One region of the Blastococcus sp. Marseille-P5729 genome, then DNA from elsewhere that is predicted to be linked to it. Evidence: riboswitches for the same ligand, from Rfam matches in the RefSeq annotation. Region 1 holds a riboswitch; the other holds the start of a gene.
What was found. Region 1 has a riboswitch for S-adenosylmethionine ahead of DAA40_RS11970 (bifunctional o-acetylhomoserine/o-acetylserine sulfhydrylase). Riboswitches for the same ligand answer to the same signal wherever they lie in the genome.
Positions count from the first base shown of each region.

Region 2: another riboswitch for S-adenosylmethionine. It lies ahead of DAA40_RS12405 (LLM class flavin-dependent oxidoreductase); the one in region 1 lies ahead of DAA40_RS11970 (bifunctional o-acetylhomoserine/o-acetylserine sulfhydrylase).

Region 1 is NZ_OMPO01000002.1:710,802-714,199, forward strand. Features, by position in the region: gene DAA40_RS11955 (amidase) at 1-231, shown strand, start outside; gene DAA40_RS11960 (transglutaminase family protein) at 292-1,092, shown strand; gene DAA40_RS11965 (cold-shock protein) at 1,196-1,399, opposite strand; SAM riboswitch class IV at 1,791-1,907, shown strand; gene DAA40_RS11970 (bifunctional o-acetylhomoserine/o-acetylserine sulfhydrylase) at 1,954-3,270, shown strand.
Region 2 is NZ_OMPO01000002.1:812,310-815,707, forward strand. Features, by position in the region: one part of gene DAA40_RS12400 (IS3 family transposase) at 1-265, shown strand, start outside; one part of gene DAA40_RS12400 (IS3 family transposase) at 265-1,256, shown strand; SAM riboswitch class IV at 1,614-1,728, shown strand; gene DAA40_RS12405 (LLM class flavin-dependent oxidoreductase) at 2,020-3,255, shown strand; gene DAA40_RS12410 (NtaA/DmoA family FMN-dependent monooxygenase) at 3,275-3,398, shown strand, end outside.

The DNA of each region.
Region 1 (3,398 bases):
ACGCCCGAGGACGACTGGATGACGTGGAGCCCCTATGTGGCCGCCTTCAACATGACCCAGCAGCCGGCGGCGTCCGTGCCGTGCGGGCTCTCGGACGGGCTGCCGGTAGGACTGCAGATCATCGGCCGGCGCAACGACGACGCGCTGGTACTGCGCGCGGCGGCGGCGTACGAGCAGGCGGCCGGCGGGTTCCGGGCGCTGTCCGACCACGGCCGCCGACTGGCGCTGTAACGGGACCGCGCGGCCGACCTCACACCCACGGGCTCGTCCCGGCGGAGCAGGATGGAGCCCATGCAGCGAACCGTCTCCGCCCACGTCGACGCGCAGATCGTCGACACCACCGACCTCGTGCTGTCCATCGCCGTCGCACGCGGCCCGGACATCGCCGAGGAGAGTCTCTCGATGACCCTGGAGGGTCAGCCGCTGGAGTTCACCGAGGTGGTCGAGGCGGACGGCACGCGGCTGCACGTATGCCGCGGCATCCCCACCGGGCAGTTCGTCGCCGAGTACCAGGCGACGGTCGACGGGCAGGCGCGAGCGGCCTGGCATGACGACATCGCCGAGTTCGTCTACGCCCGCCCGAGCCGGTACTGCGAGTCCGACGAGCTCTTCCACAGCGCGTCCGCGCTGTTCGGGGGCCTGCAGGGGCACGACCTCGTCAACGCCGTCCGCGAGTGGGTGAACCAGAACGTGCAGTATTTCAGCGGCTGGTCGCGGGTGACCGACGGCGCGCTGGAGACCTTCCTGCAGCGGCAGGGCGTCTGCCGCGACTTCGCGCACCTGGTGGTCACGCTGCTGCGCGGGCTGTCGGTGCCGACCCGCTTCACCTCGGTCTACGCCCCCGGGCTGCAGCCGATGGACTTCCACGCCGTGGCTGAGGCCTACATCGACGGGCAGTGGTGGATCGTCGATGCCCCCGGGCTGGCGCCGCGCGCCAGCATGCTGCGGATCGCGACCGGGCGGGACGCCGCCGACACCGCGTTCATGACGACGATGCGCGGCGGTGTGCAGATGGGCGACATGACGGTCACCGCCACGGTCGATCCGGAGCTGCCCATCGAGGATCCAACGGCGCTCATCCCGCTGCTGTGAGCCGGGCCGCTGCGGTGACCGGGCCGCGAAGACATCGAGGCCCGGCGGAGTCGAGCTCCCCCGGGCCGCGGTCTTGCGGTTGGATCTTGGTCTTGCCGGCTCGTCAGCCGACGACGCGAACCTGGTCCGCCTGCGGACCCTTGTCGCTCTGTGTCACCTCGAACTCCACACGCTGCCCCTCATCGAGCGCGCGGTAGCCGTCCATGACGATGGCCGAGTGATGAACGAAGACGTCCTGGCCGCCGTCGACGGCAATGAAGCCGAAGCCCTTTTCCGCGTTGAACCACTTCACGGTTCCTTGTGCCACGTGCACTCCTGTTTTGTCATGCTGGGTCGGGCCCCGCGGGGTTGCCGGGCCCGGGTCTTGCTCCGCCCCGCACTACCTGCAGGTCCTGCCATGACACGGCTCCAGCTGCTTCAGAACACCAGCGTCCGCGCCAGGATCGAGCGGGCTGACGCCCACCGACTTGCTGAACTACGACCGATCGCCACGTTACAACCATTCCCTGACGGCGCCAGTTGACGTGCGGTAACAAAACAACAACGTCATCCCGACCTCGGGGCGAACAGGGCGGAGGTCGCCTGAGCGCCTACTGCGTAAGGCCGGCCGCTGGTCCAGGTGCCGCGGCCGCCCCACTGTCCCTCGGATCGCGACCCGGTCGCGGGCTAATCCGCGAGATGCCGTACATTCGTCGGCAGGTCATGAGCTCCAGCGACAAGCCCCGGCTTGCTGGACGGCAACCCTCCACCTGCGGTGGGGTGCTCCGGGTGAAGACCAGGCAGCGACCAGATCCGGTCGCCTGCAAGCGCGGGTTCTTTCATTCGTGAAGGACCCCTAACCACACGGGAGACACCTAACCCATGAGCACTCAGCCCGACAACTGGGCGTTCGAGACCAAGCAGATCCACGCGGGCCAGTCCCTCGACGAGACCGGCGCCCGGGCGCTGCCGATCTACCAGACGACCTCATACGTCTTCAAGGACGCCGAGCAGGCGGCCAACCGGTTCGCCCTCAGCGAGCTGGGCCCGATCTACACGCGCATCACGAATCCCACGCAGGCAGCCGTCGAAGACCGCATCGCCGCCCTGGAGGGCGGTGTCGGCGCCCTGCTGCTGGCCTCGGGCCAGTCGGCCGAGACGCTGGCGATCCTGAACATCGCCGAGGCGGGCGATCAGATCGTCGCCTCGCCGTCGCTGTACGGCGGCACCTACAACCTGTTCAAGCACACGCTGCCGAAGATGGGAATCGAGACGATCTTCGTCGAGGACCCGACCGATCCCGAGTCCTGGAAGTCGGCGATCACCCCGAAGACCAAGCTGTTGTTCGGCGAGTCGATCGCCAACCCGTCGGGCCAGATCCTCGACATCGAGGCGATCGGCGCGATCGCTCACGAGGCCGGCGTCCCGTTCATCGTCGACAACACGATCGCGACACCGTACGTGCTCAACCCGCTGAAGCACGGCGCGGACTACGTCATCCACTCGGCCACCAAGTACCTCGGTGGCCACGGCACGTCGATCGCCGGCGTCATCGTGGACGGCGGCTCGTTCGACTACGCGCAGTACCCCGAGCGCTTCCCGAACTACAACCAGCCCGACCCGTCCTACAACGGCCTGGTCTATGCCCGCGACCTCGGTGTCGGGTCGGCCTTCGGCGCCAACCTGTCCTTCATCCTCAAGGCCCGGGTGCAGCTGCTACGCGACATCGGTCCCGCGGTCTCGCCGTTCAACGCCTTCCTGATCGCGCAGGGCCTGGAGACCCTTAGCCTGCGCGTCGAGCGGCACCTGGAGAACACCCGCAAGGTCGCGGAGTTCCTCGAGAAGCACGACCAGGTCCTGAGCGTCACCTGGGCCTCGCTCGAGTCGTCGAAGTACTACGACCTCGCGCAGAAGTACACGCCCAAGGGCGCCGGCGCCGTCCTCGCGTTCGAGATCGCCGGCGGCATCGAGGCGGGCAAGAAGTTCGTCGACGCGCTCCAGCTGCACAGCCACGTGGCGAACATCGGCGACGTCCGCTCACTGGTGATCCACCCGGCCTCGACCACCCACAGCCAGCTCAACGAGCAGGAGCTGATCGCCGCCGGCGTCACCCCGGGCCTGGTCCGGCTGGCCGTCGGCATCGAGGGCATCGACGACATCATCGCCGACCTCGAGACCGGCTTCGCCGCCGCGAAGTAGCCTCAGATCGCAGCACTGCGACCCGCCGCGGCACCGAGGACCGGTGCCGCGGCGGGTCGTCTCCTTCGGCCACGTGCAACCCTCTGCATTACAACTCTGCCGGCCTGCTCGGACGACCCCGGGGCGCC
Region 2 (3,398 bases), 100 kb from region 1:
TACCCGGCCGAGCTGCGTGAGCGGGCGGTCCGGATGGTCACCGAGATTCGGGCCGACCACGAGTCGGAATGGGCGGCGATGAGCAAGGTCGCTGAACTGCTCGGGGTCGGGACGCCGGAGACGGTCCGGAAGTGGTGTCGGCAGGCCGAGGTCGATGCCGGCAGGCGCCCCGGGGTGACCTCGGAGGAGTCGGCGGAGTTGAAGCGGTTGAAGCGGGAGAACGCCGAGTTGAAGCGGGCCAACGCGATTCTCAAGAGCGCGTCGGTTTTCTTCGCAGCCGAACTCGACCGGCCACAGCGCTGATCGTGCGCTACATCGACGAGCACGTCGGTGAGCGCCACGATGACGGTCTGCGATGGGGTGTCGAGTCGATCTGTGCCGCGCTCACCGAGCTCGGCGCCAAGATCGCCCCCGCGACCTACTACGAGCACCGCCACCGCAAGCCGACCGCCCGCGAGGTGCGCGACGAGGAACTGAAGCCGAAGGTCGCCGAGGTCCACGCGGCGAACTACGGCGTCTACGGCGCGCGGAAGGTGTGGCTGACGCTCAACCGGGAGCGGGCCGCAGATGCGCCGCCGATCGCGCGCTGCACCGTGGAGCGGCTCATGGGTGAGCTCGGCCTGGCCGGCGCGGTGCGGGGCAAGGCCAAGCGCACCACGATCAGCGACCCGAAGGCGCCGAAGCCACTGGATCTCGTCGACCGGAGCTTCCGGCCGTTAGCACCCGATCGGCTCTGGGTGGCGGACTTCACCTACTGCTCGACGTGGTCGGGCTGGTGCTACACCGCGTTCGTGATCGACGCCTACGCCCGGCGGATCCTGGGCTGGTCGGTAGCGACCACGATGACCAGCCAGCTCGTCGTGGACGCCGTTGAACAGGCGATCTGGACCCGCGGCCGCGAAGGGCGTGACCTGGCCGGACTGGTTGCGCACCATGACCACGGCACGCAGTACCTGTCCGTGGCCTACTCCGAGAAGCTCGACGCCGCCGGGATCAAGCCTTCGACCGGCGCGGTGGGCTCGTCCTACGACAACGCACTGGCCGAATCGATCATCGGGCTTTACAAGACCGAGCTGGTCAAGAAGCAGCGGCCGTGGAAGGGCTTCGACGACCTCGAGGTCGCCACCGCTGAATGGGTGGACTGGTACAACCACCGCCGGCCCCACGAGTACTGCGACGACCTCACGCCCGTCGAGGCAGAGGCCGCTCACTACGCTCACCACGAGACCCCAGCAACCGTTGGAGTCTCAAGCTAGAAAGTCTCCGGACACGCCGGGGCGGTTCACCCGGGACTCGATGTTGCTTACGGCTCGAGCCCAGTCACAGTCCATGGCAGCGCGCACCGGGATTCGGTCTCTACTCAGTCTGGCGCCGACCCGGCCTAGTTTCAACTGGCCGAACGAACACGGAAGCTTGTGGTTCTATCAACGCGTGCACGAACCGATCCCGTCGCCCGATCGGGATCCGCACGAGACAGGGCAGGCTGGAGTCCTCGTCGGGGTTGCGCGCAATCAGCAGCGGCCCAACCCCATCAGGGTAGGCAGAATGCTCGCCCGCCGTGATCTGGGGCACATGACTTGCCCCTGAAACGAGGCTCGTTTACTCTTCAACGAGGTCACGAGAATCGCCGCGAAGCCCTGGCTCGGCGATCGGCAACCCCCGCCTCGTGGTGGGGTGCTCCAGGTGAAGACCTGGCCGGATCGCAACAGCGACCGGCAAGTACGAGTTCGCTCACGCGGGTTAGGAGAAACCAGCCATGGACGCCACGTCTGGTTTTCGCACCGCCCATTCACGACCGATGACCGGTCACGAAGCCGCTTGGCGGCTGTACGTCGATCTGGCGCTCGTCGCCAGCATGCGCTGTTCGCGCTAAGAGCGCGTTCCGCCCGACCTACACACCACACATCACCTCCTGACGGATAGTTCCGTCTCGTCGTAGCCGCCTCGGCAGCTTCGGCGATCTTCCTGCATTCCTTACGCAGCGGTGATGTGCCTTCCTACCTTGAGGTGCTTCCACGCATGTCCAACAATCCGGCGACCCCGCCGTCCGCTTCCTCCGAACACATCAACCTCTCTGTCGCGCTCGACGGCGCGGGGTGGCATCCGGCCGCCTGGCGTGAGCCCGGAGCCCGTCCTGCCGACCTGTTCACAACCGCCTACTGGGCAGAGCTCGTCACCGAAGCCGAGCGCGGCCTGCTCGACTTCGTGACGATCGAGGACTCCCTCGGCATCCAGTCCGACCACTTCGGCGGGCCGCCCGACCACCGCACCGACCAGGTACGCGGGCGCCTCGACGCCTCGCTGATCGCGGCGGCGCTCGGGCCCATCACCTCCTCGATCGGCCTGGTCCCCACCGTCACCACCACCCACACCGAGCCGTTCCACATCTCCAAGTCCATCGCCACCCTGGACTTCGCGAGCCGCGGCCGCGCCGGATGGCGGGTGCAGGTCTCCGGCCGCGCCCACGAGGCCGCACACTTCGGCCGCCGCGACATCCCCGAGCTCGACCGAAACTGGGCCACCCAGGAGGACTCCCGCCAGGCCATCCGCGAGCTGTTCGACGAGGCGGCCGACTCGATCGAGGTGGTCCGCCGGCTGTGGGACAGCTGGGAGGACGACGCCGAGATCCGCGACGAGGCGACCGGCCGCTTCATCGACCGCGACAAGCTGCACTACATCGATTTCGAGGGGTCGAAGTTCAGCGTCAAGGGCCCGTCCATCACACCGCGCCCGCCGCAGGGCCAGCCGGTCGTGACGGCTCTCGCGCACGCCGATATCCCCTACGAGCTGGCCGCTCGCGGCGCCGACCTGGTCTTCGTCACCCCGCAGGGCATCGACGACGTGCCCGCCCTGATCGGGCAGGTCCGCGCGGCCGAACAAGCGGTCGGCCGCACCAGTACGCCGCTGCTGATCAACGCAGACCTGCTGGTCGTCCTGGGCGACACCGAGAAGGACGCCCGTGACCGCCTGCGCCGCCTCGACGACACCGCGGGCGAGAAGCTCCGTTCCGACGCCGCGATCCTCGCGACTACCCCCGACCAGCTGGCAACGCTGCTCGTCGACTGGGCGGACGCCGGGTTGGACGGGTTCCGGTTGCGACCCGCGGTGCTACCAGACGACCTCGTCGCGATCACCCGCGGCGTCGTCCCCGCTCTCCAGTCGGCCGGCGCGTTCCGCCACACCTACGAGACCACCACCCTCCGCGATCATCTCGGGCTCCCCGTAGCGGTCAACCGCTACGCCGCGATCGCCTAAGGGAAAGGGAACCACTTTCATGAGCACCAGCAATCCACGCAAGCAGATCATCCTCGGCGCGCACTTCCCCGGCGTCAACAACTCGACCGTCTGGCGTGATCCGGCGTCGGGCAGCCAGATCGACTTCTCGTCGTTCGAGCACC